Regions from separate parts of the Vreelandella sp. DA03-1M genome, predicted to be linked through region 1. Evidence: predicted binding sites of a transcription regulator. Region 1 holds the regulator's gene; each other region holds the start of a gene.
What was found. Region 1 encodes sigma-54, which starts transcription at its own class of promoters, with help from an activator protein. Its sites were predicted from a motif close to TGGCACNNNNNTTGCTNT; they were not measured.
Positions count from the first base shown of each region.

Region 2: the regulator sigma-54 is predicted to act here: its motif matches at 9,227-9,244, upstream of speB (agmatinase).
Region 3: the regulator sigma-54 is predicted to act here: its motif matches at 5,261-5,278, upstream of glnL (nitrogen regulation protein NR(II)).

Region 1 is NZ_CM146798.1:1,818,914-1,829,704, reverse strand. It holds gene ACXUPB_RS08415 (KpsF/GutQ family sugar-phosphate isomerase) at 1-588, shown strand, start outside; gene ACXUPB_RS08410 (KdsC family phosphatase) at 652-1,194, shown strand; gene lptC (LPS export ABC transporter periplasmic protein LptC) at 1,194-1,763, shown strand; gene lptA (lipopolysaccharide transport periplasmic protein LptA) at 1,775-2,266, shown strand; gene lptB (LPS export ABC transporter ATP-binding protein) at 2,278-3,027, shown strand; gene ACXUPB_RS08390 (RNA polymerase factor sigma-54) at 3,151-4,566, shown strand; gene hpf (ribosome hibernation-promoting factor, HPF/YfiA family) at 4,665-4,973, shown strand; gene ACXUPB_RS08380 (PTS sugar transporter subunit IIA) at 4,978-5,448, shown strand; gene rapZ (RNase adapter RapZ) at 5,538-6,470, shown strand; gene ACXUPB_RS08370 (HPr family phosphocarrier protein) at 6,516-6,785, shown strand; gene pmbA (metalloprotease PmbA) at 6,789-8,129, opposite strand; gene yjgA (ribosome biogenesis factor YjgA) at 8,238-8,759, shown strand; gene tldD (metalloprotease TldD) at 8,797-10,248, opposite strand; gene ACXUPB_RS08350 (YhdP family phospholipid transporter) at 10,245-10,791, opposite strand, start outside.
Region 2 is NZ_CM146798.1:3,882,193-3,892,983, reverse strand. It holds gene ACXUPB_RS18165 (hydroxymethylglutaryl-CoA lyase) at 1-172, shown strand, start outside; gene ACXUPB_RS18160 (CaiB/BaiF CoA transferase family protein) at 169-1,398, shown strand; gene ACXUPB_RS18155 (C4-dicarboxylate TRAP transporter substrate-binding protein) at 1,446-2,597, shown strand; gene ACXUPB_RS18150 (FAS1-like dehydratase domain-containing protein) at 2,647-3,102, shown strand; gene ACXUPB_RS18145 (hotdog family protein) at 3,108-3,509, shown strand; gene ACXUPB_RS18140 (TRAP transporter small permease) at 3,548-4,126, shown strand; gene ACXUPB_RS18135 (TRAP transporter large permease) at 4,119-5,426, shown strand; gene ACXUPB_RS18130 (aminotransferase-like domain-containing protein) at 5,667-7,049, opposite strand; gene ACXUPB_RS18125 (ATP-binding cassette domain-containing protein) at 7,353-7,565, opposite strand; gene ACXUPB_RS18120 (sigma-54 interaction domain-containing protein) at 7,679-9,103, opposite strand; gene speB (agmatinase) at 9,324-10,274, shown strand; gene ACXUPB_RS18110 (YjiH family protein) at 10,414-10,791, shown strand, end outside.
Region 3 is NZ_CM146798.1:192,659-203,449, reverse strand. It holds gene ACXUPB_RS00960 (glycosyltransferase family 4 protein) at 1-218, shown strand, start outside; gene ACXUPB_RS00955 (phosphatase PAP2 family protein) at 181-720, shown strand; gene ACXUPB_RS00950 (entericidin A/B family lipoprotein) at 1,775-1,906, shown strand; gene ACXUPB_RS00945 (YqiA/YcfP family alpha/beta fold hydrolase) at 1,912-2,442, shown strand; gene ACXUPB_RS00940 (DUF6435 family protein) at 2,529-2,696, shown strand; gene ntrC (nitrogen regulation protein NR(I)) at 2,711-4,138, opposite strand; gene glnL (nitrogen regulation protein NR(II)) at 4,131-5,192, opposite strand; gene ACXUPB_RS00925 (DUF4124 domain-containing protein) at 5,414-5,962, opposite strand; gene glnA (glutamate--ammonia ligase) at 6,120-7,526, opposite strand; gene ACXUPB_RS00915 (hypothetical protein) at 8,060-8,683, shown strand; gene ACXUPB_RS00910 (acyltransferase family protein) at 8,720-9,748, opposite strand; gene ACXUPB_RS00905 (alpha/beta hydrolase) at 9,900-10,791, shown strand, end outside.

The sequences.
Region 1 (10,791 bases):
TCCACGCTGGCTAAACACGCTGATGCGCACCTGAACAGCGGCGTAGAGCGTGAGGCATGCCCGCTCGACTTGGCCCCCACCAGCTCAACAACGGCAGCGCTCGCCCTGGGCGACGCCCTCGCTGTGGCGCTGCTGGAAGCGCGCGGTTTTACCGCTGAAGATTTTGCCCTTTCCCACCCCGGTGGCAGCTTAGGCAAACGCTTGCTGCTGCGCGTTAGAGATCTTATGCACGACGGTGAGCGACTGCCCCAAGTCCCCCTGGGAAGCCCGCTGCGCGACGCGTTATTGGAAATCACCCGTCAAGGGCTAGGCTTTACCTGCGTGGTAGATAGCGATGGCCGCCTAGCCGGGGTATACACTGACGGTGACCTTCGACGCACGCTCGACCAGTTTCACAACCTGCGCGATGTCATCGTTGACGATGTAATGACCCGGCCGGGCAAGCGCATCGCCCCCGACATCCTGGCGGCGGAAGCGGTACGTATCATGGAAGAGAGCCGCATTACGGCGCTAGCAGTGGTTGATGAACAACAGCGTCCTATCGGGGCGCTACATATGCATGACCTGCTTGCCAGCGGCGTTATTTAAGACAGCGGCGTCATTCAGCAATATTACCGACCCGCTTTACGAATTTAATGATAAGGAGGTTCTATGACCTTACCTAATGCGCTACTTGATCGACTCCGCCGCGTGCGCCTATTAGCATTGGATGTTGACGGCGTACTGACCGACGGCCGCCTCTACTTCCAGGCTGACGGTATCGAAATCAAAGCATTTCATACTCAGGATGGTCATGGGCTGAAGCTTCTCAAGCGAGTGGGTATACATGTAGCGCTGGTGACGGGCCGCGACTCTCCCATGGTGAGCCAGCGCGCCGCATCACTGGGCATCGACCTGGTCCATCAAGGCTGTGAAGACAAGCTTGCCACCCTGCGCGGGCTTTGCCAGCGTCTCGATATAGAGTTAGAGCAGGTGGCCTACTGTGGTGACGACCTGCCTGACTTGGCCGCTATTAAGCGTTGCGGTGTCGGCATTACCGTCCCTAATGCGCCAGATTACATGCATACCCACGCCGACTGGACCACGGAACGTCTAGGTGGCCACGGCGCCGTACGTGAAATCTGTGACACAGTGCTTGAATCTCAAGGGCACTGGGGCGCGGTGCTAGACACCTATCTTCACGGTCGCACCTAATGGTGAAGCAGGTAAAAGTACGCATTTGGTTAGCCGGGCTGGTCGTAGCCCTGGGGGCTCTACTGGTGTGGCTTGACCCACGGGGGCCTCAAGACACGGCCATTGACCCTGAAGCGCAGGCCCAGGAGCCAGGCCACGTACTGGAAAACGCTGAGATCACCCTTTTCGGTGAAAATGGCAGCGTATTACAGGCGCTTAAAACCCCACGCCTGATCCATACGCCGCAGCGTAGTGAAACCTGGACGGAAGAGCCCGAAGCTATTTTATACGATAGCGAAAACCGCCAGTGGCTAGCTAGCGCTGATGTAGGCACGCTTAACACGTCCACTCAGGCCTTGCTGATGTCAGGCGCGGCTCGCCTGATCGCACCGGATGAAGGTTGGCAGTTAGACACTGAATTATTGCACTATGACGGGCTAAAACAGCATGCGTGGAGTGAAACACCGGTAGTGCTACAACAGCCGCCCCAGCAAATGAACGCGTCGCGCATGGACGTCTGGCTTAACGAAAGCCAAGTGCGCTTAACTGATAATGTGCGTGGCACGCACCCTCCGGCCACGCAACGCTAACAGGATTTGCCATGAAATCACTGCTATATACCGCCCTTTTTGCCCTTGCGGTACCACTCTCGGCACTGGCCCAAAACAGCCAGGCCCCGGTAGAAGTTGAAGCCGACCGTTTAGACCTTGACCAGCGAGCGGGAACCGCTGTCTATACAGGCAATGTCGATATTCGCCAAGGCGGAATGCAATTACGTGGCGAGCGAGTAGAGATCGAACGCAACGAGGCAGGCGAGCTCTCCCGCGCGACCTCCACCGGTGAGCGCGCTTACTTACGTCATCAAGCTGAAGGGCAAGAAGGCCCTACAGAAGGTTGGGCAAGGCGCATTATTTATCATGTCGCTGAACGCCGCGTTGAGCTGATCGACCAAGCCGAATTAACGCAACAAGAAGACACCTTCACCGGCGGTCGCCTTGAATATTTCATTGACCGTGAAGTGATTCAGGCCCGCTCTGACGTTGACGGCAGCGAAACCCAGCGCATACGTATGACGCTTCAGCCCGAACAATAGGGAGCCAAGCCTTGGCAACTACAGACACTGCGCCAATCAAAACCCTATATGCCCACCACTTGGCCAAAAGCTATAAGCGACGCCGAGTCGTTAAAGACATCAATTTAGAGATCTCCCAAGGCAGCGTTGTGGGCTTGCTCGGCCCCAACGGTGCAGGCAAAACCACCTCTTTTTATATGATTGTGGGGCTGGTGAAATCCGATGCTGGCAAAGTGGGTATCGACGATGTAGATCTAACCCGCGCCCCAATGCATGAACGCGCTGCGGCGGGTATCGGCTACCTTCCGCAAGAAGCGTCTATTTTTCGTAAATTATCGGTTGCCGATAATATTATGGCGATACTCGAAACGCGCAAAGAGCTCAGCCGTCGCGACCGCGAGCAGCGCCTGGAAGCGCTACTTGAAGATTTTCACATTACCCATATTCGCGACAACCTGGGCATGAGCCTTTCAGGCGGTGAACGCAGGCGTGTGGAGATTGCTCGCTCACTGGCGACAGAACCCGCATTCATTCTGCTGGACGAGCCCTTTGCTGGCGTAGACCCCATTTCGGTGGGCGAGATCAAAACCATTATTCGGGCATTAAAACAGCGCCACATCGGCGTACTGATTACCGACCACAACGTTCGCGAAACCCTGGATATTTGTGATATCGCCTACATCGTGGGCGATGGTCAAATCATCGCCAGCGGCTCTCCAGCCTCGATACTCACTAACCAGAAAGTGAGGGAGGTTTATTTAGGCGCTGATTTCCGCCTCTAGCTTATTTTTCACTTCTAATTAGCGCTCTACAACAACTTTACTACCAATGGCATGCTTATTGCACTTGCACCTGAGACCTACTCGCACTAGGGTGGAGCATTCTGATTAACGAGTGGTTCTCAGATGGTCATGAAAGCTTCTCTTCAACTGCGCATGGGCACACAGCTGACCATGACACCTCAGCTGCAGCAGGCCATTGCCCTGCTACAGCTATCAACGCTGGACTTACGTCAAGAAATTCAGCAGGCCCTAGATGCCAACCCCATGCTGGACCAAGAGGATGAATTTGGCGAACAGGCTGTCAGCGAGCCCAAAGAGGAAGAGTGGTCAGAGAGCATTCCCACCGAGCTCTCGGTAGATAGTGACTGGTCTGATACCTACCAAGATATGGGCAGTCACGGTGGCACCAGCAGCGAAGGACCTGATTTTGAGCGCCAAGCGGCTGGCCAGAGTCTTCATGGGCACTTGCTGTGGCAGCTTGCCATGACTGATTTTGGCGCGCGAGAGCAACTTGTCGCAGAAAGTCTTATCGACGCGTTAGATGCTAATGGCTATTTAACTCAGCCGCTCAACGATATCCGTGAAGGGCTTCGCGCCCAAGGTGTCGATGGGCTTAGCCAGCGCGAAGTGGAAACTATTCTGCTTAAACTTCAGCAATTTGAGCCAACAGGGATATTCGCCCGCGACCTGCGGGAGTGCCTGATGCTGCAGCTGGCCATTCTTCCCGATGATACGCCGTTGCTGGTTCCTGCCCGCCGCTTAGTACGGCAGTTTCTGGAAGCGCTCGGCAAAGATGACATGCGCTTACTAAAACGCCGCCTGGGACTCGATGATGACCAGCTGGCTGATGTCATTCTCCTCATTCGTAGCCTTGATCCACGCCCGGGCAGCGCCTATGGCGATACCGATGATAGTTATGTAACGCCCGACCTGGTCGTACGCCATGACCACGAAGGCTGGCACTTAGAGCTCAATCCTGAGGCATTGCCAAGGCTGCGCATTCAGCCCGACTACGCAAGCTTAATAAAGCGTGCGGATAAAAGTCAGGACAATCAGTTTTTAAAAGAACACCTGCAGGAAGCACGCTGGCTGATCAAGAGCCTCTCTAGCCGCAACGATACGCTACTGCGCGTTGGACGCGAGATTATCACCCGGCAAATTGGCTTTTTAGAACACGGCGAAGAAGCCATGAAGCCGCTCATATTGGCCGATATCGCCGAGGCCGTGGAAATGCACGAATCGACTATTTCCCGGGTAACCACTCAGAAATTTATTCATACGCCTCGCGGCGTATTTGAACTCAAATACTTTTTCTCAAGCCAAGTCAGCAGCCAGGATGGTGACAGCCATTCAAGCACCGCTATTCGCGCTCGGCTTAAGAAATTGGTTCAAGAGGAGCCGCCAGGCAAGCCGCTTTCTGATAGCCGCTTAGTCACGCTATTAGGAGAGTGGGGAATTCAAGTAGCGCGTCGAACGGTGGCTAAATACCGTGAAGCCATGGGCATTCCCTCCTCTAGCGAGCGACGTCGTTTGCGCTAGCACAAATCAACGTTTTAGGGAAACTCTCGACAAGGGCTTTGCAACGCGGCAAAAAGGGTTACAATCGAAGTACAGTCCGATGGATAAGGAGTACGTCAATGCAAGTTAATATCACTGGTCATCACGTAGAACTGACTGACGCCTTGCGTGACTATGTCAACGAAAAGCTTGAACGTGTAGAGCGCCATTACGACAACATAACCACGGTGCAAGTCACCTTATCTGTGGAGAAAGAGCGCCAGCAGGCCGCCTGTACGCTGCACGCAGCAGGTGCTGATTTACATGCGGAAGCCCTAGACAGTGATATGTACGCCGCTATTGACGCATTAGCGGACAAAATTGATCGGCAACTCGTTAAACATAAGGAAAAAGCACAAGCTCGCGCCCAAGGCGCAGGCGTGCGTTAATTCAATGACGTTGGAAACCATACTCCCCCCGGAACGTGTTCTCTTTGACGTACCCGGGGGCAGCAAAAAAAGGGTGCTGGAATTTTTCAGCACCTTTATTGCCCAAAATATCCCCAGTCTGGACAGCCAAGAAGTGTTTAGCCGTTTAATTGGCCGTGAGCGCTTAGGCAGTACCGGGATTGGTAACGGCGTGGCTATTCCCCATGCGCGTAGTCCTCACTGCTCGGCCCCGATTGCTGGTTTTTTAAAACTCGCAGAAGCGATTGATTTTGATGCTATCGACGGCGACCCGGTGGATCTGGTATTTGTATTGCTAGTTCCAGAAGAGGCTGATGACACACATCTCTCTCTGCTCGGCCAGGTAGCGACCATCATGAACGATGCGGATACGCGTCAGAAACTGCGTAAAGCAGGCAGCCAGCGCGAACTACTTGAGTTGCTTACCGCTAAAATTCGTGAGCAAACAACCTCCTGAAAGCCTAAACCTGCCAAGCGGTACTCAACGGCAGGTTGTTTTGCGCTCGCCACCCTTAACGCAGCTTGATCAAAGCAAAGAGAGACCCTATGCAACTTGTGATCATTAGCGGCCGCTCTGGGTCAGGTAAATCTATCGCCTTACAAGCGCTTGAAGATCTTGGCTATTATGCGATTGATAACCTTCCTGCCATGCTGCTGGGTTCGTTGGTGGACGAACTACGCGACAAAGGCGACCGTGCCCATTTAGCGGTCAGCATTGACGCCCGTAACTTGCCTGGCGCGCTAGAGCGACTGCCCTCTATGCTAGAGGAGCTGCGGCAACGTAAAATTGATTTTCAAGTGATCTATCTGACCACGGACGCCCGCATATTGCTTGAGCGTTACTCCGCCACTCGTCGTCGCCACCCGCTCACGCGCGACAGCGAAATGACACTTGAAGAAGCCATCAATAAAGAAGAAGAGACGCTACACGATATTCGTGATCTGGCTGATTTATTGATCGATACCTCGCGTCTATCGGTTCACGATTTACGTCGTCGCATTACTGACCAGGTCGCCCATCAGAGACGCGATAAGCTCACGCTGACGCTTGAATCGTTTGGTTATAAGCGCGGTGTACCGCTGGATGCTGATTTGGTTTTCGACGTGCGCTGCCTGCCAAACCCATATTGGGATCCAACGCTACGCCAATTCACAGGCCGCGATGCGAACATAGTGGCCTTCTTAAGCGGTTATCCCATCGTAGACGCCATGACTAACGATATTCAGGCTTGGCTTGAGCGCTGGCTGCCCGCTTACCAAGATAGCCAGCGTAGCTACATGACTATCGCGATTGGCTGCACCGGTGGGCAACACCGCTCGGTCTATATGGTCGAACAGCTAGCAGAGCGATTAGTACACAGTATGGGCGAAATTCAATTACGTCATCGCGAGTTAGGCTTGCAGTACACATTAAATGAACAGCTAGCTGCTCCGCCTGCCAGCACATCCCAAACCGACGAGCAGCAAGCAACTTCTTAAGCGCTTCTATCCATTAATGACACCACTCGGCGAAAAGGAACCAGGGTGCCAGAAAGAATTCTCACACTTACCAATCAACGCGGCCTGCATGCACGCGCGGCGACCAAACTGGTAAAATGCGGCCAACAGTTCACGGCGACAATACGTGTTCAAAAACAGCAACAGGTCGCTGACGCCGCCAACATCATGTCACTGCTGATGCTCGCGGCCCCTTGCGGTACCGAGCTAACCATCAACGCTGAAGGCGATGACGCCGAACAGGCGCTTGATGCTATTCAAGCGCTGTTCGATGCTCGTTTTGAGGAAGATCAGTAGCTTTTAATCTCCCGCTACGGTCATGGCATCAATTAACCAACTACCCGTGTGAACACTGCCACGGGTATCGGTGTCATCGCCAATCCCCACTAACCCGGCAAACATCCGCTCCAGGTTCCCAGCGATCGTAAACTCCTCGATCGGGTACTGTACTTTTCCATCCTCTACCCAAAACCCTGCAGCGCCACGTGAGTAATCACCGGTCACGCCGTTAACGCCCTGCCCCATCAGCTCGGTTACCCAAATACCCCGCCCCATCTCTTTTAATAGACTGTCACGGGATTGCAGTGGTGCCACTAAACGCACATTTCGTGCCCCACCAGCATTGCCCGTGGTTTGCAAACCCAGCCGACGAGCACTGTAGGAAGAGAGCATATAGCTGGCAATGCTGCCCTGATCGATAAAACGATTATTACGGGTTTGCACGCCCTCGCCATCAAACGGCGAACTCGCTGTGGCACCGATTTCCATTGGACGTTCTTCAAGGCTGAACCAATCGGGAAACAGCGGCGTGCCAAGCCGATCACACAGAAAAGAGGCTTGGCGATATAAAGCACCACCTGCTAAACCACTCAGTAAATGACCAATCAATCCACTGGACAGCGACGGGTCAAATAGCACTGGAAAGGTGCCCGTGGGCGGACGTTTTGCGCCGAGCCTGCGCAGCGTACGCTCGGCGGCCTCACGGCCCACCTCGGCGGGGTCGCGCAGTGCCTTGGGATCGCGTGCAGAAGTGTAGTCATAGTCGCGCTGCATACCGCTCGCATCCTGGGCAATCAGCATGCATGAAAGAGAGTGACTACTGCCCTTTTGGGTACCTAAAAAGCCGTGGCTATTGGCATAAACGCGCACGCCTTCGCCACTCGAAAGTGATGCGCCATCTGACTGCGAGATACCGTCAACATCACGCCCCGCCTGCTCGCAAGCAAGCGCTAGCTCGATCGCCTCATCGGTTGTGAGTGCCCAGGGGTAATGCACTTCCAGATCGGGTAACTCGGTGGCCATCAACGATGCATCGGCCAACCCGGCGGCCGGATCTTCTCCGGTATAGCGGGCAATCGCCAGCGCTTTTTCTACCGCAGCCTGGATCGAGGCGCTGCTAGCATCCGTTGATGAGGCACTACCTTTACGCTGGCCTACGTAAAGCGTCACGGCGATGCCCTGATCTCGGGATAACTCAACCGTTTCAACTTCGCCCTGGCGTACGCTCACACCTATTCCCTGATCGACGCTTGCGCCTACTTCGGCAGCATCCGCGCCCAAGCGCTTTGCCAGCGCTAGCGCCTCTTCGGCCCGCGCGGTCAGTAACGACTGCTGCGCGGATGCATCAAATGCCTGTGCCATATGGCCTCCTTTCTCAACCGAATGTCTCCAAGAGAATGTCTTCGGCGAATCAATGTTGTACTCGCAGCTGGTATAATGCCGCAACGAATTTTATCTGTGAGCCACACTATGCGTAAGCAACGTCCCGACCCCGTTGAAGTAGAAGAGCAGGAAGAACGCCCAAGCAAGTCGCAACTCAAACGCGAAATGCATGCCTTACAGGCACTTGGGGAAACGTTAATCGCCATGCGACCGGCAGAGCGCGCCCGCTTTCCCCTTTCTGACGATATGCTGCGCGCTATCGAGGAAACCTCGCGCATTCGTTCTCATGAAGGCCGCCGCCGCCATATGCAGTACGTCGGCAAACTTATCCGTAAAGAGGACCTCGCCGCCATCCAAGGCGTGTTCGATTCCATTGATCAAGAGCAGGAACAGCGCGACCACGCGTTTCACCGTCTCGAAAAATGGCGTGAACGCTTAATTGACGAAGGCGATGATGCTGTTGACCTGTTCATGGCGGAGCATCCCGATGCGGACCGCCAAACGCTGCGTCAATTAATTCGCAACGCCCAGCGCGAACGCGAGCAGGGCAAACCACCGACCAGCTCGCGTAAGCTCTTCAAACACCTTCGCGAAACCTTAGCGCTTTAAAACAGGCGCTTTAAAAGCAGTTCTTGAAAAAAGCTTTTTAAGACTGCGTGCCGCCAACGGTCAGCTCATCCAATTTCAGGGTGGGCTGGCCGACACCGACCGGCACGCCCTGCCCCTCTTTACCACACACACCAATCCCGGTGTCCAACGCCATGTCGTGGCCAATCATGGAAACGCGCTGCATGGCTTCCGGACCATTGCCGATTAAAGTGGCCCCTTTAACAGGCGCGGTCACCTTGCCGTCTTCAATCAGGTAGGCTTCGCTGGCGGAGAACACGAATTTACCCGAGGTAATATCCACCTGGCCGCCGCCAAAGCTGACCGCGTAAATACCGCGCTTAACGCTTTTGATAATATCGCTAGGCTCATCCTGACCAGCCAGCATGACCGTGTTGGTCATGCGTGGCATCGGCAAGTGGGCGAAAGATTCACGCCGCGCGTTTCCTGTGGGCGCCATGCCCATTAATCGGGCATTGAGCTTATCCTGCATATAGCCTGTTAAAATGCCGTCTTCAATAAGCGGCGTATACTGACCCGGCGTCCCTTCGTCATCCACGCTCATTGAGCCACGGCTATCCGATATCGTCGCATCGTCGACAATGGTGACGCCTTTAGCGGCCACACGCTCGCCCATCTTGCCAGCAAAGGCGGAACTGCCTTTACGATTGAAATCACCTTCAAGGCCGTGCCCTACCGCTTCATGCAGCAAGATTCCCGGCCAGCCGGATGCCAACACCACAGGCATTTGCCCTGCGGGTGCATCAATGGCTTCCAGGTTAACCAACGCCTGACGCACCGCCTCTTTGGCGTACTGCTCCGCCACTTGATCATCACGCAGTTTAGCCATGGAGTAACGACCGCCGCCACCGGCGCTGCCGCGTTCGCGACGCCCATTCTTAACTGCAATCACGCTGACATTGAAGCGCACCAGCGGGCGGATATCGGCCGCCAACGTGCCGTCACTAGCCCGCACCAACACCACTTCATAGGTGCCCGATAAGGAGGCACTTACCTGACTAATACTGGGGTCGGCAGCACGCGCCACACGGTCAGCCTGTTTCAGCATGGCGACTTTCTCTTCAGCACTCAGGCCAGCCAAGGGATCAATCCCTGCATAGCGCGACATGGCGGACACCGGACTAACCAGTTGCCCAGGCAAGCGCTTACCACTGCGCACAATGCCAGCCGCGGTGCGGCCGGTATCCATCAATGCATCGGCGGTAATTTGGTTGGAGTAGGCAAAACCAGTCTTCTCACCCGCCAGCGAACGCACGCCGACACCACCATCGATATTATAACTGGCCTCTTTTACCTCGCTATCTTCCAGCACCCAGCCCTCTTGCCAAGTCCGCTGGAAATAAAGGTCGGCGTAGTCAATACCCGCGCCCATGGCGTAGCCCAACCCTGTTTCCAGAGCGTCTAAATCCAACCCTCCGGGAGTCAACAGGATGGCTGCAGCGGTATCTACATCACTTTTATATGCGGTCATTGGGGGCCTTCTAAAGTAACCTGCGGCGAAGTCCATGGGCCTCGCACGCGATAATGAAGCGTTGTGGCGCGATCAAGGGCGTCGCCAAACAGTTGATCGGCGAGAAATAGCGCGCCGCCGACGATGGGCGCACCAACGGCAATGGCCGCGATCGGCAAACTTTGCGTCACTGGTAGTGTGACGCCAAGCCGCTGGTCAAGTTCACGCGTTACAAGATCGACGTTGCCTGTTAGCGTTAGGGTGGTGGCCGGGGCGTCAATTTGCAATGGGCCGCGAAGTGTTAGCAGTCCACCGGTTACATCGGCGGTACCGTTTACCCGGTCAAATGCAGTGCCCTGGCCGGTAACGTCAGAAAAATCCAAGCGCAGCCGTCGTAAGATGTTATCGAAATTGAGCAAGCCGATTAACCGCGCCGGTGCCGATTCCAGGGTGACGAAGCTGCCGTCACGAATGTCGGTGCTGATATAGCCATCGGCATGCCTTAACGCAAGTTGCCAGGGGGCGCCTGGCCAATCCAGCGAGGCCACCACATCGGTGCTGCGG
Region 2 (10,791 bases), 2.1 Mb from region 1:
TATGGGCTTGGCTACCGGTATTGATCTGGAAAGTGTTGTCAGCGCAGGTGATTTCGCGGATCAATATCTGGGCCGCAAAACGGCTTCCCGTGTAGCACGAGCCTGGAAGGCAACGCGTGAGCACGCTAGCAGCCAGTATAACAATACGACAACAAATCTGGAGGACAAATGACGGAAACAACCGGCATGCCGCTAATGGCGAAAGGGGCTCTTAAAGGAGTCATTATCCTTGATCTTACCCGTGTGGTCGCTGGCCCCTATTGCACCATGATGCTCGCTGATATGGGCGCTACTGTTATTAAGATTGAGCATCCTAAAGATCCTGATCTCACACGGGAGTTTCCACCCGCCATAGATGTAGCGAATGAAGCCATTAGTGGTTTCTTTGCTCAATACAATAGAAACAAGATGGCTGTCAGTCTCGATCTCAAGGCAAAGGAAGGGCACGAGCTTTTCCTAGATATGGTGCGCAAGGCTCATATCGTGATTGAAAACTTTCGTCCTGGAACTATGGAGAAGTTAAGGCTGGGTTTTAAAGCGCTTCGTGATATTAATCCGGCCATTGTGATGACCAGTATAAGTGGATTCGGCCAAAAGGGGCCAAATGCTCTCCGCCCTGCATTCGATAGCAGCGCACAGGCTTCGGGCGGGCTGTGGTCTATAAATGGCACTGTTGAGGAACCTATGAGAGTAGGCACCGTGTTGGGCGATCTCAGTGCGGGCTTATATGGTGCCATAGGAACGCTAGGCGCACTGCGCGAGGCAGAGCGTTCAGGCCTCGGCCAGCATGTAGATATCTCTCAACAGGATTCCATCATATCGCTGACTGAAAACGCTTTGGTTAACTACACAGCCACCGGCAAAGTCGCAGTGCCCGAGGGAAACGGCCATCCCTTTGTGAAGCCCTATGGACGGTTTGTATGTAAAGACGGCCATGTATTTTTTGGTGCCTATACCGATAAGTTTTGGCGCGAAGCATGCCAAGTGTTTGGCGACCAAGAGCTGATCAAGGATCCAGAGATCGACACCATGGCCAAGCGCTTTGATAACGCCACCTATGAGCGCCGGGTACGGCCCGTGGTGGAGCGTTGGTGTGCTAGCCATACCAAGGCGGAGTTGGAGGAAATGACCGGTACCCGTTTTCCTCTTTCACCCATCAAAACGATTGATGAAGTAGTCGCCGATCCTCACGTGCGTGAACGCGACATGATTATACCGGTGGAATACAAAGGAAAAAGCTTCGAGGTGTTTGGTAATCCAATAAAAATGTCTTTAGGCACCAACGAGAAGGGCGCACAGGCGCCAAGGTCGGGCGAATCTAACGAAGTCGTGTACGAAGGCTGGTTAGGCCGCTCTAAAAAGGAAATCTCATTACTACGTGAGAACGGGGTAATTTGATTTTTTGATACTGAAATTTCAAATAACAAATCCAACAAGGTGACAATATGAATATCAAATCCATGGCAAGCTTGGTCATGTCTGGAACTCTTGTGTTTTGCGGTCTAGCTTCTAACGTTGAAGCACGGACACTTCGTTATGCGATCGGTCATCCGCCGAGTTCTTCTGTAGTGGACGTGACCAAAAAATACGCAGACGAAGTCGAAGCGCTATCTGATAGTGAGCTCAGCGTTCGCATTTTCCCTATGTCTCTGTTGAATTTCGCAGAAACGTCTGGAGGCGTACGTGATGGTATGGCTGATATTGGCTTTGTTTTGACGTCCTATTTCCCATCAGAATATCCGCACAGCAATATGGCCGTTGAGGCGTCTATGTTGGTCGGTTTGTTGGGCGAGAAAGCGCAAGGCCGGGAAGGAATGATCTTTATGGGCGCGCTATCTGAGTTCACTTTTTTTAATTGCCCAGAATGTAGCCAAGAGTTTAGTGCGCAGAATCAAGTCTATACCGGTAGCACAGGCGGCACTTCCTACGGGTTAGTCTGTAATGAACCGGTTGAAACTGAAGCGGATCTAAAAGGTATGCGTCTGCGTGTGGGTGCTTCCAACTGGTCACGCTGGGCTGAGTCGGTGGGTGCATCTCCCGTTACTATGTCGGCTAATGAGATGTTTGAGGCACTCGGCCAGGGTGTGGTTTCGTGTATCGTACTTGCCTCCCCAGAGATCCATAATTTCGGCCTCACTGATGTAGTAACCGACATTAATATGGACGTACCTGGCGGCCCAATGCCCATCGCTGGCACTAATATCAATGCCGATACCTGGAAAAGCTTAAGCCTGGAGCAGCGCGAAGTAATGCTACGTGCTGCAAGTGTGTTCTCTGCTGGGGTTCCTTGGATTTATCACCAGCAAGAAGATCGTATTTTGTCCGAGGCCAAGCAAAGAGGCGTGGCGATCCACCATGCTGATCAAGCTCTAATCGACAAGACTCAAGCGTTTATCCGAGACGACATGCAGCACATCGCTGAGGGTTACCGCACGCGTTATGGTGTCGAGAATGGTGAGGAAATGATCGCGAACTTCCAGGGGCTACTGGAGAAGTGGACCGATTTAGTGCAGAACGTGGAAACTGAGCAGGAGCTGGCTGATCTCTACTGGGAAGAGATTTTCTCCAAAGTCGATGTAGAGAAACACGGTCTATGAGACCAGAGCTGGGCACATTGAGCCCAGCTCTCTCGATTAGGAGGAAGTCATGAATCTTCTTACAGATGAGCTCCGGGCACTCATTGGCACGGAGCTAGCGCCATTCGAGTTCGAAGTTACTCGGAATGATATCAAGAAATATGCTGTTGCCACTGGTCAGCGCCAACGTCGTTATCTTGAGGGTGATGAAGCCCCTTTGCTGTTTCTTTTCAGCGCCATGATGCCGGTTATTCCTTTAAGTGAGCTGCTGCCTGATGGGCGCCAACCGGATAGCTCACTGATCCCTGAATTACCGCTCAAGCGCATTATGGCGGGAGGTAGTGACTACCAAATCTATCGGCGTGCCTACGCGGGGGACGTACTGGTCTGCACCCAAAAACTAACGGATCTCTACGAAAAACAGGGTGGCTCAGGCCCTTTGATTTTCATGGTATTCGAAAACCGCTTTGAAACCAGTGTCGGCGAACCAGTCGTTACAGAATATCTGACACGTATTGCGAGATGAGAACGATGCCTAGTTTCAACATTAGAGAAGGCGGCGCGCTGCCTCGCCGGGATTTCAAGGCAGATACGGTTCAGCTTTTCCTTTATAACGCGGCGATCTGGAACCCCCACCGTATTCACTACGATCTTTCCTATACCCAGGAACATGAGGGGCACCCTCAACTGCTTATTGATGGTCCGCTTCAAGGGGATTGGCTGACTCAAATGGTTGAGGAGTGGCTGGATGGAGAGGGAGAGCTGACTGCTTTTCGTTATAGCAATCGCCAAGCCGCCTATATCGGGGAGGTACTCATTGCTGAGGGCAGGGTCACATCTTGCGATGGCATGGTTGCTGAGCTTTCTCTGTGTCTTACAAAACAGGACGGTATAACTACAACCGTGGCTGTCGCCAATGTTCGGTTCACTTGAGAGTTTAGTGAGCTGTAACAACCTTCAGGAGAACTGTTATGTACCGGCTCGGACGTTGGCTTTCCGGATTAACGAGCGTTACTACGCTGCTAGGTGGCTGTGCCATTGTGCTGATGATGTTGCATATTACTGCAGACGTAATATTACGATATCTATTTTCAGCGCCGCTACCGGGCACGATTACTTATGTTGCTAACTACTACATGATCATTGCTACCTTTGTACCACTCGCTTATGCGGAAAAGCTGAATGCTCATATAACCGTGGAAGTGGTCACAGAGAGACTGCCATTGCGTGTGCAGTATCATTTAGCACATTGGTTGCTACCGCTCAGTGCCGCAGTGTTGATATTAATGACGATAAAGACCTGGGCTGAGGCAATGATTAAGTTTGAAATTAATGCCTCTCTAGTAGAGGGGGGCACCACCATCATCACGTGGCCTGGTTACTTCATGTTGCCCTTGGGGCTGGGCATGCTGGCGCTTGTGATGATCTATAAGTTTGCCATCTATTTGACCGGAGCGTGTAGCGGCCTGGTAGTGAACGATGAAGAACAAGCCATTGCATGGGATGTTCTTCCTGAGATGCAAGAACCTCGAGGAGGATCCCATGAGTGATGTACAGATCGGGCTCTGTGGTCTTGTTGTGCTGTTTGTTTCAATTGCGCTGCGTATTCCCGTAGGGTTGGCATTGATCGGAGTATCGTTTGGCGGTCTTTGGTACCTAATGGGATGGGGGATCGCTTGGGGCTCTCTTGGTTTGATTCCCTATCAGTTCTCCGCCAACTGGGTGCTCAGCTCGGTACCTATGTTCCTCTTGCTTGGCTATATTTGCTACCATGCCCAGCTGACTCAGGGGCTGTTTCGGGCCTCTCGGCTATGGTTATCCCGAGTCCCTGGAGGGTTGGCGGTGGCCTCCATATTTGGCACTACTGGCTTCGCTGCCGTATGCGGTTCATCAGTGGCTTGCTCGGCTGCTATGGGGCGTATCGCTGTACCCGAGATGATCAAGCATCGCTATAACCCAGGATTGGCCACCAGCACTGTAGCTATTGCAGGTACCGTGGGGGCACTGTTACCCCCTTCAATCATCATGATTCTGTACGGTATTATTGCCCAGGAACCGATTACCAAGCTGTTTCTTGGCGGTATTGCCGCCGGCCTGCTCACTGTGCTTGGCTATATCATCGTGGTAATTGTGAGAGTTAAGCTTAACCCTGAGTTAGCTCCGTCACCAAAAGAGTCGGTCTCAATGCAAGAGCGTTTGAAAGCGCTGTGGGAAGTCTGGCCTGTGGTGATGATTATGTTTGGCATCTTTGGAGGCCTATTCAGCGGCCTTTTCACCCCCACCGAGGCAGGGGCTGTAGGTGCATTTCTCGCATGTGTCGTGGCGCTATGTAAGCGCACTTTAACGTGGGATCGTTTGCGTAGCGCTGTCTTGGAAACCCTACTTACTACGGGAACGATTCTCATCATTGCCATGGGGGCTAGCCTGCTTACCCGCTTTCTATCGCTCTCTGGTGCTGGTGACTATCTCTCCTCGATGGTTATTGAGGCTGGCGCTAGCACTTTTATTATCCTATTAATTATTGTGCTGATCTACTTATTATTAGGTATGTTCTTAGAGCCGATCGGAGCCATGCTGCTGACCCTTCCTATTGTTCTACCTATCGTTGACAGCGTAGAACTTAACCTAATCTGGTTCGGCGTAGTGCTTACCAAACTGCTTGAGATAGGGATGGTAACCCCCCCCATAGGTATGAATATCTTTGTGATAAAAAGCGTGGTGGGGAACTTAGTAACTACTGGTGCGATCTTTAAAGGTGTTTTCTGGTTTCTTGTAATGGACGTACTAGTGCTAATTCTTTTGATGAGCTTTCCAGAGATAATACTTTTCTTACCTGAGAAGTTAGGATGATTTATCAACATAAGGCTTGTCATTATTTAAAACTCGTGAGTCCTCCCTGAAAGCATTTTTTATAAGTTTATGTTGGTGTTGAGAGCTGCTGTCTGAATAGGCAGTGGCTCTTATCTTGAGTATTTTATATGGCCGGTGTCTTATTGGTCTTTTCTGTTTGAAGAAAAGGTATATTGCTTTTAAAATTTTGGTTTGATGATGGTTGATAACTTTTAAAACATGATTAATATAAAACCTGGTTCAGAATTTTAAGCTCGCACGAAATGCTGGGTCATCCACATAGGCTACATTTAACCGCGTCCAAGGAACTACATTATTCCGGTCTACCGAAAAAATAGCACCGGGTGCTAGCATAACTCCCTGTTTCATGCAGTGGCGCGTAAGTTCGTTAGCATCTTCTATACCAGGAAATCGAGCCCAAAGGTATAAACTTTGTTCTGGCTTGCAGAAGACTTCCGCCCCGAGTTCTTCTAGAATTTTTAGCGCGACAGCGGTAGCTGTGCGTAGCCGAGCCTGTAACTTGGAAAGATGACGAAGATAGTTCCCTTCACGTAATATGACATCTACTGTACGTTCAGCATATTCTGCCCCAGCGATATGGAGTAACATTTTTATATCTGCCAACTCGGAGATTAGTTTTTCGCTACCGGCGATAAAACCAACCCGCAAAGCCGCTGATACCGACTTGGAGAAGCTTCCCAAATATAGCGTCCTGCCAAGCTGATCAAGCGCTGAGAGCTTGGATGCTGAGCTAAGTTTGAAGTCAGCCATTGCGTCGTTTTCAACTACGATTAAATCGTGGCGTTCTGCTAGGGCTAATATCTGGCGTGCTTTATGCTCAGAAATGTCAGTTCCAGTCGGGTTGTGACACACAGACTGCATGAAAAACAGCGTCGGCCGCTCCTTAATCAGTAAACTGTTTAAATCATCTATATTTGGGCCATCCACCTCGCGACGTACGGGCAGCATGCGCACACCGCTGAGCTGTAACTTCCCAAAAAGTGGGTAATAGCCTGGAGTTTCTACTAGTACAGTCGAACCGGGTTGGGTAAAGCGCCGAATAATCAAATCCATTCCATGGTTTGCACCATAGGTGGTTAAAATCTGCTGTGGTAATGCGTTAATGCCATAGCTAGCTATTTTTTTGCTCAATTGCTCTCGTAAGCTGGCGTTACCGAAGCGGTTGCCATAGCGGAATAGGGAGGTAATGCCACCGCGGACAACTTGGCGATGAAATTTATCCAGGCGCATATCCATAAGCCAGTTGACTGGTGGGAACCCTTCACCCAGATGGGAATGCCCTGGTTCGCGTACAAGTTGTTGGCGCATCATCCAAGTAGTGTCGAGTGCGCGAGTGTAAGGGAGCGGTTGTGTCTCGCAATTTGTTTGTGTAGGCATTGCCATAACAAAAAAACCGCGCCCTTGGCGTGCTTCCACCAAGCCTTGTGCTGCTAAGTAATCGTAGGCCGTAATGACGGTGTTCTTGGAATCGCAGTGCAAACGCATGTGTTCACGTAGGGAAGGAAGCTTATCTCCTTTACGTAAAATGCCTTCAGTGATTTGGCTTGCTATGTCAGATGCGATTCTTTGAGCTCTAGTCTGGCGCTGCATTGATATAGGCAATTTTAGCTCCCACTTTTCGCCTATGTGGTCTCTGGTGTTGAGTATGATGAACACTAGAAGGGGACTATTCCGTGATTTACTCACATGTAGTCACAACCAACATTAAGCTGCAATTATTTTATTGGTCTTATTGCTCACTGTTATCACAGCTAGAATTCTATTCCAACGTTCAGTATAGCGTGTTATGGCGTTAAGTTATAAGAGAGTTTATTACCAAAGCTTCCATAGGGAAATTGACCAATTTCCTAATATGAATGCCGATAAAAAGTACTCAGTAATACTCAAGGCCTGATGAGCAATGACTCAATCGTCGCGCTCACCAATATAGATATGCCCGCCGCTGGCTTCTTCCAAGCCTGCGATCATACGCAGCGTGGTTGATTTGCCGCAGCCCGAAGGGCCTAGCAGAATGACAAATTGCCCAGGCGTGACGTCGAAAGAGATATTATCGACGGCAGCGGACGCGTCCCAACGTTTGGTAACGCGTTCCAGGCGGATACGCGATTGATTTGACATAGCCCACACATCACCGGCTGTTGGTTGTTATTGGTTCAGCTTGTGTTGAAGGTGTTGCCGTTTCATGACACTTACATGGATGCTTTATGACAGCCGCGGTGTCAAGCGGAATATCACTTGGCGACTTTAATGCCATAGCGTTGAAGCCTGCGCACCACGCTGGATTGGCTGATGCCCAGTCGTTCGGCAATGGCGTAGGTGCTGGGGAGTGTGTTGCACAGCTCTTCAAGCGTTTCACGCTCCAGCCGCGCTAGGTACTGCTTGAGGGTTTCCTGGGGCTCGAGTGCTACTGCCGACGCTGCTGGCGAGGCGCTCGGCAAACTGGCTGGTTGCTGCTCGGCGTGAGGGAGTGCGGCGGGCACCTCGATTTGATCGGTGGGGCTGGAAAGCCAGGCTCTTTCTAGCCAATTCTCCAGCTCACGGACGTTACCTGGCCATTCGCTGCCCATCAGGGTCGACCAAACGCGGGTATCAAGGATTTTCTGCCGCCCATAGCGCTGGTTGAGCCGGTTTAAACACGCTTCAACCAGATCGGGGATATCCTCCCGGCGGTCACGTAGTGGCGGCAAGGTCACGGGGATCACGTTGAGGCGGTAGTAAAGATCCAGACGGAAAAGTCCGGCCTCTACTTGCTTGCCCAAATCCTGATTGGTCGCCACAACCAAGCGGAAATTGACCTTGCGTGATCGGGTGTCACCCAGTCGGGTCAAACTGCCGTCCTGAATCACCTTGAGCAGTTTGGTTTGCATTAGTAGCGGCAGCTCGCCTATTTCATCCAAGAACAGCGTGCCGCCCTCGGCCTGCTCCAGCAGTCCCGCCTTACCTTGCCGCGCCGCGCCGCTAAAAGCGCCGGGCTGATAGCCAAACATCTCGGACTCAAACAGATTCTCAGGAATCGCCGCGCAGTTAACGTCAATAAACGGCCCGTCACAGCGCTGGCTCCAGCGGTGTAGCTGTTTGGCAAAGGCGGTTTTACCCACGCCCGATTCACCCAGCATCAGCACATTGGCATCTGAAGGGGCGACCCGCTTGAGCAGTAGCGCAATTTCACGCATGACGCTGCTGCGCACCTGCAGATTATCCAGGGCATCATCCAGCGCCTGCTCTTCCGCATCCGGGGCGGCCTGGCTGCGTTTTAAGTGCTCGCTAAAGCGTTTTTGTAGCAGCGCGTATTCGTCTTGCAGCAGTTGAAGATCGGTTAAGTCTCTGGAACGACTGATAATCCGCTCTAGCTTGTCGTCGACAAACACGGGGTAGGCTTCAGCAATGACCCTGCGGCCTGTTCCGGTGACCTGCATAAGCTGCGCTGGTCGGCGGGTGCGCATCACTTCCATGGTGATGGAGGGCTTGAGCACCCCGGCCGCTTGCAGCTGCTGCACATTGCTGGAGAGCAGCTCTTCTCGTGATACCCCGTAAACCGCTTCGGCCCCTGGGCTAATGTCGACTATTTGCCCATCGCCACTGACGATAAAGAAGTGATCGTTAGCGGTCTCTACAATGGTTTGCAGTACACGTCTGTCTATTTCACTCACTGCCATCGACTCCCTTTAAATAATTCATTTTTGAATTTTTGATTCAAAAATGAATTATTTAAACATCAGATTGATTCATTTTTGCATCGTTTGGCCGGTAATCCCACCACTTTATAGGGATCTACGACTTGGCATGATCTGTGCAACGCCTATAGGAGATAGCTAAGGCCGCAAGTTAGGAAAGCTACACAGGCTAAAGCGTCACAACAAATCCAAGGAGATGTGTATGTCGGAGTTCAACCAGCCGTTGGGCGGCAACACCATGCCGCGCTTTGCAGGCCCCGCCACCATGATGCGCCTGCCTACCCAAGACACCGCTGAAGGTTTAGATGCGGCGTTTATCGGCATTCCCATGGATATTGGTACCTCGAACCGCCCCGGCACCCGTCTTGGGCCCCGCCAGATCCGCGATGAGTCGCGCATGCTGCGCCCCTACAATATGGCAACCCGCGCCGCGCCGTTTGAAAGCCTCCAGGTAGCCGATATCGGCGACGTACCCATCAACACCTTCCACCTGCCGAAAAGCGTCGACATCATCACCGCTTTTTACGACGACGTGCTGAAGCATGACTGCATTCCGATGACGCTGGGCGGCGAGCACACGTTGACGCTGCCGATTCTACGCGCCATTGCCAAAAAGCATGGCCCGGTGGGATTGATTCACATCGATGCCCATGCCGACGTGAACGAGCACATGTTCGGCGAGCCGATTGCTCATGGCACGCCATTTCGACGTGCTCAGGAAGAGGGCTTGTTGGCCCACGGCAAGGTCGTACAAATCGGCCTGCGTGGTACTGGTTACGCTGCTGAGGATTTCGACTGGTGCCGCGATCAAGGTTTCCGTGTGGTGCCCGCCGAGGAGTGCTGGTACCGCTCGCTAGCGCCGCTGATGGCCGAAGTGCGTGAACAGATGGGCGATATTCCGGTGTACATCAGTTTCGATATTGATGGTTTGGACCCCTCCGTTGCTCCCGGCACCGGCACGGTCGAGATGGGTGGCCTAACGTCTACTCAGGGATTGGAAATTGTCCGTGGCGCTTTGGGCCTGAATATTGTCGGCTGTGATCTGGTGGAAGTATCCCCGCCTTACGACCCCAGCGGCAACACCGCGCTGATGGGTGCCACGCTGCTGTATGAAATGCTCTGCGTCCTGCCGGGCGTGAAGCGTGGCGACTAAGCCGCTCTTAAGACAGTTTTGATTTAAAAAGAGCCGACCTGATAAGGCGCTAATAAAAAAGACATATGGCAGGAAGCACTGCTTCCTGCCACGACGCCGCCAGCCCACCTCCAATAATCACTTCCAATAGGTGAACCCTATGTCGAATAGTAACGTTAAGACCGCAGCGCCGACCTCGTCGGGGCCGATCCCCCAGGCGCATTTACTGAAGTTTATAGTGCCCTCTTTAATTGGGGTTTTGCTGTTTCTCGTCCCTTTTAAATTTGGCGATACTATCAATATTGGTATGGGCCTCATGGCGGAGGGGTTGCAAACGCTATTAGGCTCAGCGCTGCCTGCTATCGCGGTAGTCGTGCTTTGTCTTTCAGTGGTAGCCACTGTTTACGCCAAGCTAGCTGACCCTGGCTGGGCCAAAAAAGGCATGTTGCATGAGATGTTTCATGTTGGGCCGCTGTGGTTGGCAATGCGCGCTTTAGGCGCACTGTTTGCTGTGATGACTTATTTCCAGTTTGGGCCT
Region 3 (10,791 bases), 1.6 Mb from region 1:
GTATTACCGTTCCCGCTGGCAATAGCGCTGCCTTTCAGCAGGCAGCGGTCGAGCTGTGCCAGCACCCCGCTGACTACGCGCGCCTAGGTCGAGTAGCGCGTTTACGTGCACTTGAGCAGAGCTGGACAGGGATTGCAGAGCAGTTTCTGCGTTATTTACACCAAGCCCAGGAGGCTCACCATGCGCCCGCGTCCGCTTGTCGTATTCGACCGTCTTGATTTACTAGAGTGGCAATTATGCCAGCGCATATCGCGGCTCTCGCTGTATCGCCCCTGGCGCATTACTCTGCAAGCTGCCAGCCGCTTAGGTGATTGGCCGGTATGGGTGCTGCTGATTCTGGCCCAGCCCTGGCTTCAACCAAACGGCTCGTGGCGGTTGATGCAGTACAGCGTTATTGCGCTGTTTGCCATAGCCGTATATCGCCTGGTAAAAACACGACTCTGTCGTGAGCGGCCCTTTATCACCTATAGCGAGGGCATCCTGTGCTGTGAACCGGCACGTGATCGTTATAGTTTTCCCAGCGGCCACACCATGCATGCGGTGATGTTTAGCGTATTAGTAGCCGCTCACACCCCCTGGCTACTACCGGTGATCCTACCGCTATCCCTACTGATTGCGATCTCCCGCGTCGGACTGGGGCTGCACTATGTGAGTGATGTACTGGCAGGCGCTGCATTGGGCTATGCCTTTGCCTTGGTCAGCCTTTATTGGATGGGGTAATGGCCGTTTTCTTCCGACTTATTTTTACCGCTTATTAACCGTGGGCTGGCTTGCATTTGGCTTGCTCTATTTCGAGCGTATGGTGTCTGAGCGAAGCAAAGACCGTTGGAAGCACTAACGCAAAATGCCCGCTGACGCGGGCATTTTAGTTATTTTTAAATAATTGTTATGGTTAGAGCAGTTGGTTAAATGTCGGGGGGCATGTCATCGCGCTCGTCCATAGTGGCCATGAAAGATGTCTTAAACATCATATACACACCCACTCCCGAAAACCCTAAGAACAAAACAAACATGCATAACATCAATGCCATCGCCATAATCTTGTCCCTGTTCGTGTGCGGTCGTTACGTTGACGTTTTCTAACCGCGACATTTGGTTTCATCGAAAGGATAGACTAAAACACAGGTTTTATCTGTACGAGAGCTGTGTGTACAAAAGCGATGCAGAACGCTAAATTTTAAAATATATAAAAATCAACTACTTATAATATTATACGCACGCAAAAAGACCACCCCGTTTTTACGAGATGGTCGTTTTGCACCGATTCCACTCCTTGGTCTGATGAACAGCGCCTCCTTGCGCTGCAACCAGTGAGTGGGCGGATTGTCCTTTAACTTCCTGTTTGTCTTTCGGCGTCCTGCCTTCCTTTTGTCTCTCAGCCCACTCACTTAGTTACTAATAACAATTATCTAAACGGCTAGAGCTAAACAACTGAACTTCTAAGCAACTACTCAGTAGCTGCAGGGACTGCGCCAAGCCATGCCAATAATCAATATTAATAATTAAAAACAATAACTTAAAAACAACAAACATTTCCAAATAGGCTAATTTCCCTGCACTTTTGATGTGTAGAACTGGCACATGCGACATAAGCACACGTTATCAAGACACATCTATCTAGCTGAAACACATTAAAATGATGGCGAAACGGCGCAACAGCGATTATTTTTGCTAACGAACCTTCCCACTTTGCTATAAAAAGGCTTTGCTTTAAAAAGTGTCCAGATAGCTCTATCCATGTTTGACGCACGCCCATGCCTTTGAGGAAACCGCTATGAAACGTACTATTGCGCTTGCCATACTCGTCATGACCACACTTCTGTTGGTAAGTGGTTGCAATACCATTCGGGGTGCTGGTGAGGATATCGAACAGGGTGGAGAAGCTATCCAACGCTCAGCGAGCTAAACGTGATGATGACTGTTTACTTATCCCACGGCCTAGAGAGCGGCCCAGGGGCACTTAAAATCCAGGCACTAAAAGGCGTTGCTGAAAAACTAGATGATTGTGAGCCCGTGGTGATGGACTATCGAGGCATGGCAGAGCCCCAGCAACGTCTTCAGCATCTTTTACAGGTGATAGCCGAGCGCGGTGATGACCCTGCCCACTGTGTACTAGCAGGTTCAAGCCTGGGCGGGTGGCTAAGCGCGGCCGTCAGCGCTCAGCAGCCCGTATTAGGCTGTTTTTTGTTAGCCCCCGCGTTAGGCATAGCCGCCTACCCTGAAACGTCGCCCACCATCCAGGCACGCCACACGCACATTGTTCACGGCTGGCGCGATGATATCGTTGCCCCTGAACCGGTGATTGAACGTGCTCGCCTGCAGCGGCTGTCGCTGAGAATGGTGGACGATGATCACCGCTTACACGCCAGCCTCGACACCATTTTGGTCGATTTTGAGCGCTTTCTATGTCAATGCAGCGCGGACTCTCAGAACGACGCATAACCGCTGACCAAAACAAACATTCGACACAAGCAACCAAAACCTATACAAATGGTGTACACAAAAACCAGATAGTGAGGAAATTGCTTATGTTTGGCATGTTTAAGCGCGACCCCAAAAAGAAACTGCAGCAAAATTATGAGCGTAAACTGCAAGCCGCGATGGAAGCGTCTCGTAACGGCGATATGCGCGCCAATGCCACCCTTACCGAAGAGGCTGAGGCGATATTGGCTGAGATTAAACGCCTTGAGCAGTAACGACTGCTTAGCCTTTACTCGTCAGCCAGTGCTGGCAGCAGCGTTTTTAATTTGCGGGTCAGTGTATTACGCCCCCAGCCAAGCAGTTCAGCGGCTTCACCTTTGCGTCCACCGGTATGCTTTAAAGCGGTTTCAATCAGAATCCGCTCAAAATCGGGCACCGCCTCTTCCAAAAGATGGGTATGGCCTTCGGCCAAGGCATGATCCGCCCAGTCGCGAAACGCCGTACGCCAATCGCCATGGGCGCTACTTTCGGAAGCGCTTGGCGAGCGCAGTTCCGGCGGCAAATCTTCAACAAGGATTTCACGCCCCGACGCCATCACCGTCAGCCACCGGCAGATATTTTCCAACTGCCGCACGTTACCGGGCCACGGCAAGCGTGTTAGGTGGGCTTCCGCTTCACTGGTCAGCACCTTGATATCGGTAGTCAGCTCTTTCGCCGCTTCGGCCAGAAAATGTCGGGTTAAACGTGGTATATCTTCGCGCCTTTCAGCCAGTTTCGGCAGGTGGATACGAATCACGTTCAGGCGGTGGAACAAATCCTCCCGGAAGCGGCCGTCATCCACCAACACTTCTAGATTTTGGTGCGTAGCGGCGATGATACGCACGTCCACTTTGACCGGCGTATGCCCCCCGACGCGATAGAACTCACCATCCGCCAGCACGCGCAGCAGGCGCGTTTGGGTTTCCGATGGCATATCGCCTATTTCGTCTAAAAACAGTGTGCCGCCGTTGGCCTGCTCAAACCGCCCTTGGCGCTGCTGTGCCGCCCCGGTAAAAGCGCCCTTCTCATGGCCAAACAGCTCCGATTCGATCAAGTCGCGAGGAATCGCCGCCATGTTCAACGCGATAAAGGGTTTACCGGCACGCGGGCTATGCTGATGCAGCGCCTGGGCAACGCGCTCTTTCCCCGTCCCCGACTCCCCGTTGATTAACACCGTGATATGCGAGTGAGAAAGGCGGCCAATGGCGCGAAACACCTCCTGCATTGCGGGCGCTTCACCAATAATCTCAGCGTTTAAGCCTTCCGGCACGACGACCGGTCGTTGGCGTTCGCGGGCGTGGGCCACCGCGCGGCGCACCAGCGCCAGGGCTTCATCAACGTCAAACGGTTTAGGCAGGTATTCAAACGCCCCGCCCTGATAGGAAGCGACGGCGCTGTCTAGGTCGGAATGGGCGGTCATCACGATCACCGGTAGATCGGGATGCGCCTCGCGTACTCTCGCCATTAAGTCCAGGCCGTCGATGCCTGGCATACGAATGTCGGTGACCAGCACGTCGGGAGGGCTTTCCAGTAAACGTGCAAGGGCAGTATCTGCACGCTCAATACATTCAACGTCGAGATCGGGCTGCGCCAGGGCGCGCTCCAGCACCCAGCGGATAGCGCGGTCGTCATCGACAATCACCACCCGCGCAACATCTGTACGTGTAGCCTCAGTCATGACGCTTCTCCGGTAAAATTATTACCAATGGAATCAGTAAACGAAATTCGGTATGTCCGGGTCGTGAGTCGCATTCGATCAATCCTTGATGTTGGTGCAAAATCGACTGGGCGATCGATAACCCAAGGCCACTGCCTTCTGCGCGCCCTGACACCATCGGGTAGAACAGCGTTTCCTGCAGCGTATCGGGAATGCCTGGGCCGTTATCAATCACCGAGACTTCACTGACTAAGCGGTGGCGTTCCGCCCCGAGGGTAAACTGTCGCCGGGCGCGGGTGCGCAATATTAAGGTAGGTTCAGGGGTTTGAGCATCGCTCATGGCTTGCACGGCGTTGCGTGCAACGTTGAGTACCGCTTGAATCATTTGAGATTCATCGCCGGAAAGGTCGGGCAAACTGGGGTCATAATCGCGGCTAATAACAACGCTGGGATGCTCGGCAATTAACAGCGCGCGTACACGCTCCAACACCCGGTGAATATTGACCGGCTCATGCTTAAGCACACGGTTAGGGCCCAGCATGGAGTCGACCAAGTCGCGCAGCCGATCCACCTCTTCCACAATGATATGGGTATATTCGCGCAGCGCCGGATCGTCTAAATCCCGTTCTAACAGCTGTGCAGCACCACGAATCCCGCCGAGCGGGTTTTTCACTTCGTGAGCAAGCCCACGGGCCAATATCTTGATGGTTTCTTGGCGAGTGGTCAGCGCCTCTTCACGCGAGATCTGCATTAACCGATCCCGCGGCTCCACTTCTAACAGTAACTCGTCGTCCGATAGCGGCGTTACAGTGTAGTCGACCGTCAGCGGCTCACTGTTCAGCGGCGTAATACGCGCTTCTCGCTGGGTGTAAGGATGAAACGCATCCCGCGCTTTAGCCAATACCTCATCGATGCTGTCAACACCGCCCAGAAGCGTATCTAGGCTGATGCCGTGAACGCGGCTTAAGCTAACCGCTAGTAAGGCTTCAGCGGCAGGGTTCATCCAGCGCACACGCAGCTCGCCGTCCAGCAGCAGTACCGCCGTGGTGAGATGTTCAAGCAAACGCTGATGCATGGTGGTGTCCTGAGAAATTACGTCTTCCATCGCCGTTGCAGACCTACAGGTGGATAATCAATGAGGGAACTGCAAAAAGCGCGCCAATTATGCATTTATGCCTAGTTGCACGGCTTGCGGGCATAGCAATAAAAGAAGATGGATCGTTTTAGCGCAATCACCGCGCCAAATGCCTCCACAACCGCACCAATTTAGTGCATTCGAGATTTTAACCACCCGGTCTAAGGAACCGTAATCGTCACTGCGGGCGTGCGATGCTGTAAACGTTGGCTACTATCCAATAGCTCTGCTTGAAGCTCGTGCTGCCCCGCAGGAAGCCCTGTTAACCAGAAAACATCACTGTGCAGCGCGGTCTGGCTAATCTCTCCATTCACTATCAGCCGCACTTGGTGGTCATCGCGCAGCGGAGGCGCAATGGCCACTTCCACCGCGGTGCTTCGCTCCGGCAGCCGTGCGCCTTGCTGGGGCAGCGCAATCGAAAAGTGGTCATAAGGCATAAAAGGCTGCCCTGGCTTGCCACGTGGGCGCTCAGTAGCGGGCGTTGCCACACTGGCCGTAGCCGCGCTTAACCCAGGTGGTAGGCTTGGCAACGGTGCCAATTCCAACGCCTCACCGCCGCGGCCAGGGTTATCGGTAAACGTAACGTTACCGTGCTCATCAATGACCCTGAAAACCGTCTGCCCGAAAGCGGCACCTGAAATGATGGTCGCCTCAATGCTCAGTGCAGCAGCCATCAAGAAGCTGATCGCGCACGTGGTTAGCTTGCCCATACCGCTCCTCACACTTGTCACAACCTCAATAACGACAAAACCCCGCCGAAGCGGGGTTTTGATACTATTTTGATCAACTGCGTTTTTATCAACTGCGTCTTTATCAACTGTTACCACCGCTAGGGTGATGGTAGCAGCTAGGTGCTAAAAGCGCTGATTAGCAGCTGTAGTACATATCAAACTCGATGGGGTGCGTCGTCATACGGATACGCTCCACTTCTTCCATCTTGAGTTCGATGTAAGCATCGATCATTTCGTCGGTGAACACGCCACCTTCGGTCAGGAACGCACGGTCAGCGTCGAGAGCTTCCAGTGCTTGATCCAGGCTGTGCGCTACGGTCGGTACTAACTTGCCTTCTTCTGGCGGCAGGTCGTACAGGTTTTTATCCATAGCATCGCCAGGATGGATCTTGTTCTTGATACCGTCGATACCGGCCATCAACATGGCAGAGAATGCCAGGTACGGGTTGGCAGTCGGATCAGGGAAGCGAGCCTCAACGCGCTTGCCTTTCGGGCTAGCGGTGTAAGGAATACGGATTGAAGCAGAACGGTTGCGGGCACTGTAGGCCAGCATTACCGGCGCTTCAAAGCCTGGCACCAGACGCTTGTAAGAGTTAGTCGAAGCGTTAGTGAAGGCGTTCAATGCACGAGCGTGCTTGATGATGCCGCCGATGTAGAAAAGCGCCATTTCAGACAGGCCAGCGTACTCGTCACCGGCGAACTGGTTCTCACCACCTTTCCAGAACGACTGGTGAACGTGCATACCAGAACCGTTATCGCCTACCAGCGGCTTCGGCATAAAGGTCGCCGTTTTGCCATACGCGTGCGCCACATTGTGGATCACGTACTTCATTTCCTGAACTTCGTCAGCTTTCTTCACCAGCGTGTTGAATTTAACGCCGATTTCGTTCTGACCCGCGTTGGCAACTTCGTGGTGGTGAACCTCGACAGTCTGGCCAATCGCTTCCAGGGTGTTACACATCGCGCCACGAATATCGTGGAAGCTATCAACCGGAGGAACCGGGAAGTAGCCGCCTTTAACGCGCGGGCGGTGACCCAGGTTGCCGCCTTCTACTTGGCTATTGGTCGCCCAGGCGCCTTCATCGGAGGTGATTTTGTACATGGAGCCCTGAATGTCAGACTTCCAATGTACTTCGTCAAAAATAAAGAATTCAGGCTCAGGACCGAAAAACGCGGTGTCGCCCAGGCCAGTAGACTCTAGATAAGCTTCAGCGCGCTTAGCGATGGAGCGCGGGTCACGATCGTAGCCCTGCATAGTGGCCGGCTCGATGATGTCGCAGCGCAGCACCAGCGTCGCATCTTCGGTGAAGGGGTCGAGATAGCCAGTGCCATCTTCCGGGCGCAGAATCATGTCGGATTCGTTGATGCCCTTCCAGCCTTCGATAGAAGAGCCATCAAACATCTGGCCATTCTCAAAGAATTCTTCGTTCACATCGCGAGCAGGCACAGTAACGTGCTGTTCTTTGCCGCGTGTGTCGGTGAAACGCAGATCTACCCACTTAACATCATGTTCTTCAATTAGCGCGAGAGTCTTGGCTGACATAGAGTCCTCCGGTATGAGCGTGGCTTAAAGCTAACGACTGTAAGCTACCGATAAATGTGTTGTTCGACAAAATACGCGCTAAACCGCACGTTTGTCATTCTTGTTCGCTCAACGTTTGCCTGACATTAGTGAACAAATCGCTCAGCGAGCATTTCAAACCGGCTATCGTTTTAGCACGTCGTAGGACTTATGCCTACGGCCCGCTAGCCGCTTGCAAATATAATGCAGAGAGCATGCCAACTCTGCACCAATATGGCATAGAAAAACAGCAACCAATTGTTTTATAACTGTTAAAAAGTGGATCAGGATGCCTCTTGATGACGCAAAGCGGCTAAATACAGGTCCGGAAGCTGTTTAAGAAAGGCATGACGCACCAATACAGAGCAAAAATAATGCCTTATGCGCCAATAAAGTGCATAAATAATAGTGAGCCCTCTTTTTTGGCTCGCAAGTTTTTTTACTTGCTACGCAAATAAGCCAGCTACTACAATAAATTACAATTTGATAGATTTGCTCACAATCGGAGTCGGCAAATGGGATCGGTTTGCTTTATCGTTGATGCCATGGTGACGGGTAACATGTTGCCACGCCACTTAAAATCCATACGTGATTCTGGCGTAGCCGACCACTTGCTGCCCATTTTGGTAACGAGCACGCAAGCCCATGCGCGTCTCAGCTCGATTGAGCAGCGTTACCACACTCATTGCTTGATCACCCCCAAGCTACCACTAGGCGCACGCCTCAATAAAGCAGCCTTTGCCAGCCAAGCTGAGTGGTTAATTATTGCGCTGCAGAAACAGCCACTGCCTGCCAGCCTCTGGGGCTCACTCTACCCGCAATTGAACACCTACAGCCTTGATGCCTTAATTGTTGGCCTTGCTCAGCCATCATTAGCCAAACGCATCCTGCGCCGCTTATTGGCAAGCACGCTGCTGTTACCGCCCTACATCGCCGTCAGGCGGGCTTGGCTTGAGCGCTTAGGTGGATTTGATCCTGAGCTGGATGACGCCAGCGCGATTGACGATTTTTTACAGCGCTTGCATGACTGCCCCACTCGCCTAAAAACGTACAGCGGCCGCTTGCTTAGCCAGGCCGATGAATACCCATCCGCCATGCTGCCTAACGACCCGGGTCTCGCTTACACATCGAAGCGGTAAGCCGTGCCTTTCGATTTATGCACTAACATTTTCCCATTAACGAACCTTCAAGCGCTTGCCAAACAGCATCGCTCCCAGCGTGGTGGTATTCGCCAATTTATTAAGGGCCACCGACCCGACGAGACCCACGACGATGAGTACCAGCGCATACACGCCAATCGGCAACGACAAAGGCTCAACCACCAGATCGGCAAGCACAAAGAACATGGGGTGGGCCAAGTAAATCCCAAAAGAATATGCATTGATGTGGCGCACCCACAACGGCGCCGGGCGCCCAGCCAAATAACGCATGGCGCAAAGCGTAAACAGCACGAAGAATGGAATCACCCACACCTCTTTGGATGAAAACGCCAGCCAATCCGCAAACGTCGCCGCTATAATTAGCGCCACCAATAGCACCAACCACGCCGGGTGCGCCAATTGCTGCATCCAGGTGGGCCGCTCAGCGAGTACGCCCTCTGGGGCTAGCGGGTAGTAGCGCACTAGCACCAGCGCCAGGAAAAACACATAGATCCACCCCAGCGGGGCGATCCACAGCAGGTAGCCGGGCAAATCAACATCAAACCAATAAGCCAGCCCCCAATACGCCATGCTGATAACGCAGGCACCCCACAACCATGGCACCGGATTCAATCGCCACAGCTGCCAGCGGGTAAACAGCCAATAAGCCACGTAAAACTGCATCGCAATGATCAAAAAATAGCCATGCCAGCCCGCATAAACGTAATACTCGATAGCATTAGCCACGAACCCCACCGGCTCATCCGACGCCTGTTGGCTTAACCATTCAGCGGTGGAATAAATAAAGCCATACACAAAGTACGGCACCATCACATACTTTACGCGCTGAATAAGAAACCCCTCCGGCACGGATTTATCGTAGCGAACAGCAAACACAAAGACCGATATAAACAGAAATATTGGCGTACCCAGCACCAGCGGCAGGCGCATTAAATCAGTGGCGACATTATCGAGGCGTTGATTGACGTGATCTAATAAATGAAACAAAAAAACGGCTATACAGCCGTAAGCGCGCAACCAATAGATCTCTTCAATTTTTCGCATTGGGCCTCCCGCCGCTACATACGCCTAACCTGCTATCCTGCATAACTACTTTGTGTAACTGCTCGGCATAACGAGTCTGCATAGCTACGATGAACAACCAGTGCCGCCGCGCTGTCCGATTTTATTAAACTAGTTTAATTCTGGAGAAAACGTGTTCATCCCAAAGCCACCTTTCCTCTCCTACCGGTTTCGCACCCTACTCACCACTTTTATTGGGTGGCTAACACTCAGCGGCCACAGCTTGGCAAGCGACGTTGAGCATCATTATTTTTCCTCACCCACTCTCGGTTACGATTATCCCTATAGCGTTTATTTACCTGATAATTATGACACCCAGTCGACTACGCCCTATCCCGTCATTTACATGCTGCACGGCTCTTTTGGCACCGACCGCGACTGGGTTTCCCGCGGCAATCTTCAACAGGTAGCCGACAGGTTAATTCGCGCTGGGCATATCCCCTCGGCAGTGTTCATTATGCCCGGCAGCCGCAGCTGGTGGGTAGATGGCCATAACGAACCCGCCCGTAGCGCGTTTTTTAATGACCTAATGCCCCACGTGGAAGCTACCTATCACGTGGGGCAAGAACGCCACCTACGTGGCGTCGCGGGGCTTTCCGCCGGTGGCTACGGTGCGCTTAACTTCGCCCTAGAACGGCCCGATTTATTTGCCGCCGTCGCGGCGCTTAGCCCCGCAAGCTACGCCCCCCTACCACCGCGCAACTCCTCCGCCTGGCGCCACCCAGCCTTTATAAATGACCAGGGGCAATTTGACCGCGAGCTTTGGGAAACCCTCAACTACACCGCCCATTTAGAAGAATACCGCCTGCGTGTCACCCCCCGCGGCACCGATGAAGAAGGCGACCTTCCCCTCGTACCACTGTATATCAGCGCCGGGCGGAGCGACGTTTACGACGCAGAATTTCACGCCCGCTTACTCCGTCAAGCCATGGAGCGCATTCAACCCAACGCCGTAAGGCTCGACCTTTACCCCGGCGGCCACACATGGCAGGTTTGGCGCGCCAGCCTACCCGCCGCGCTCAACT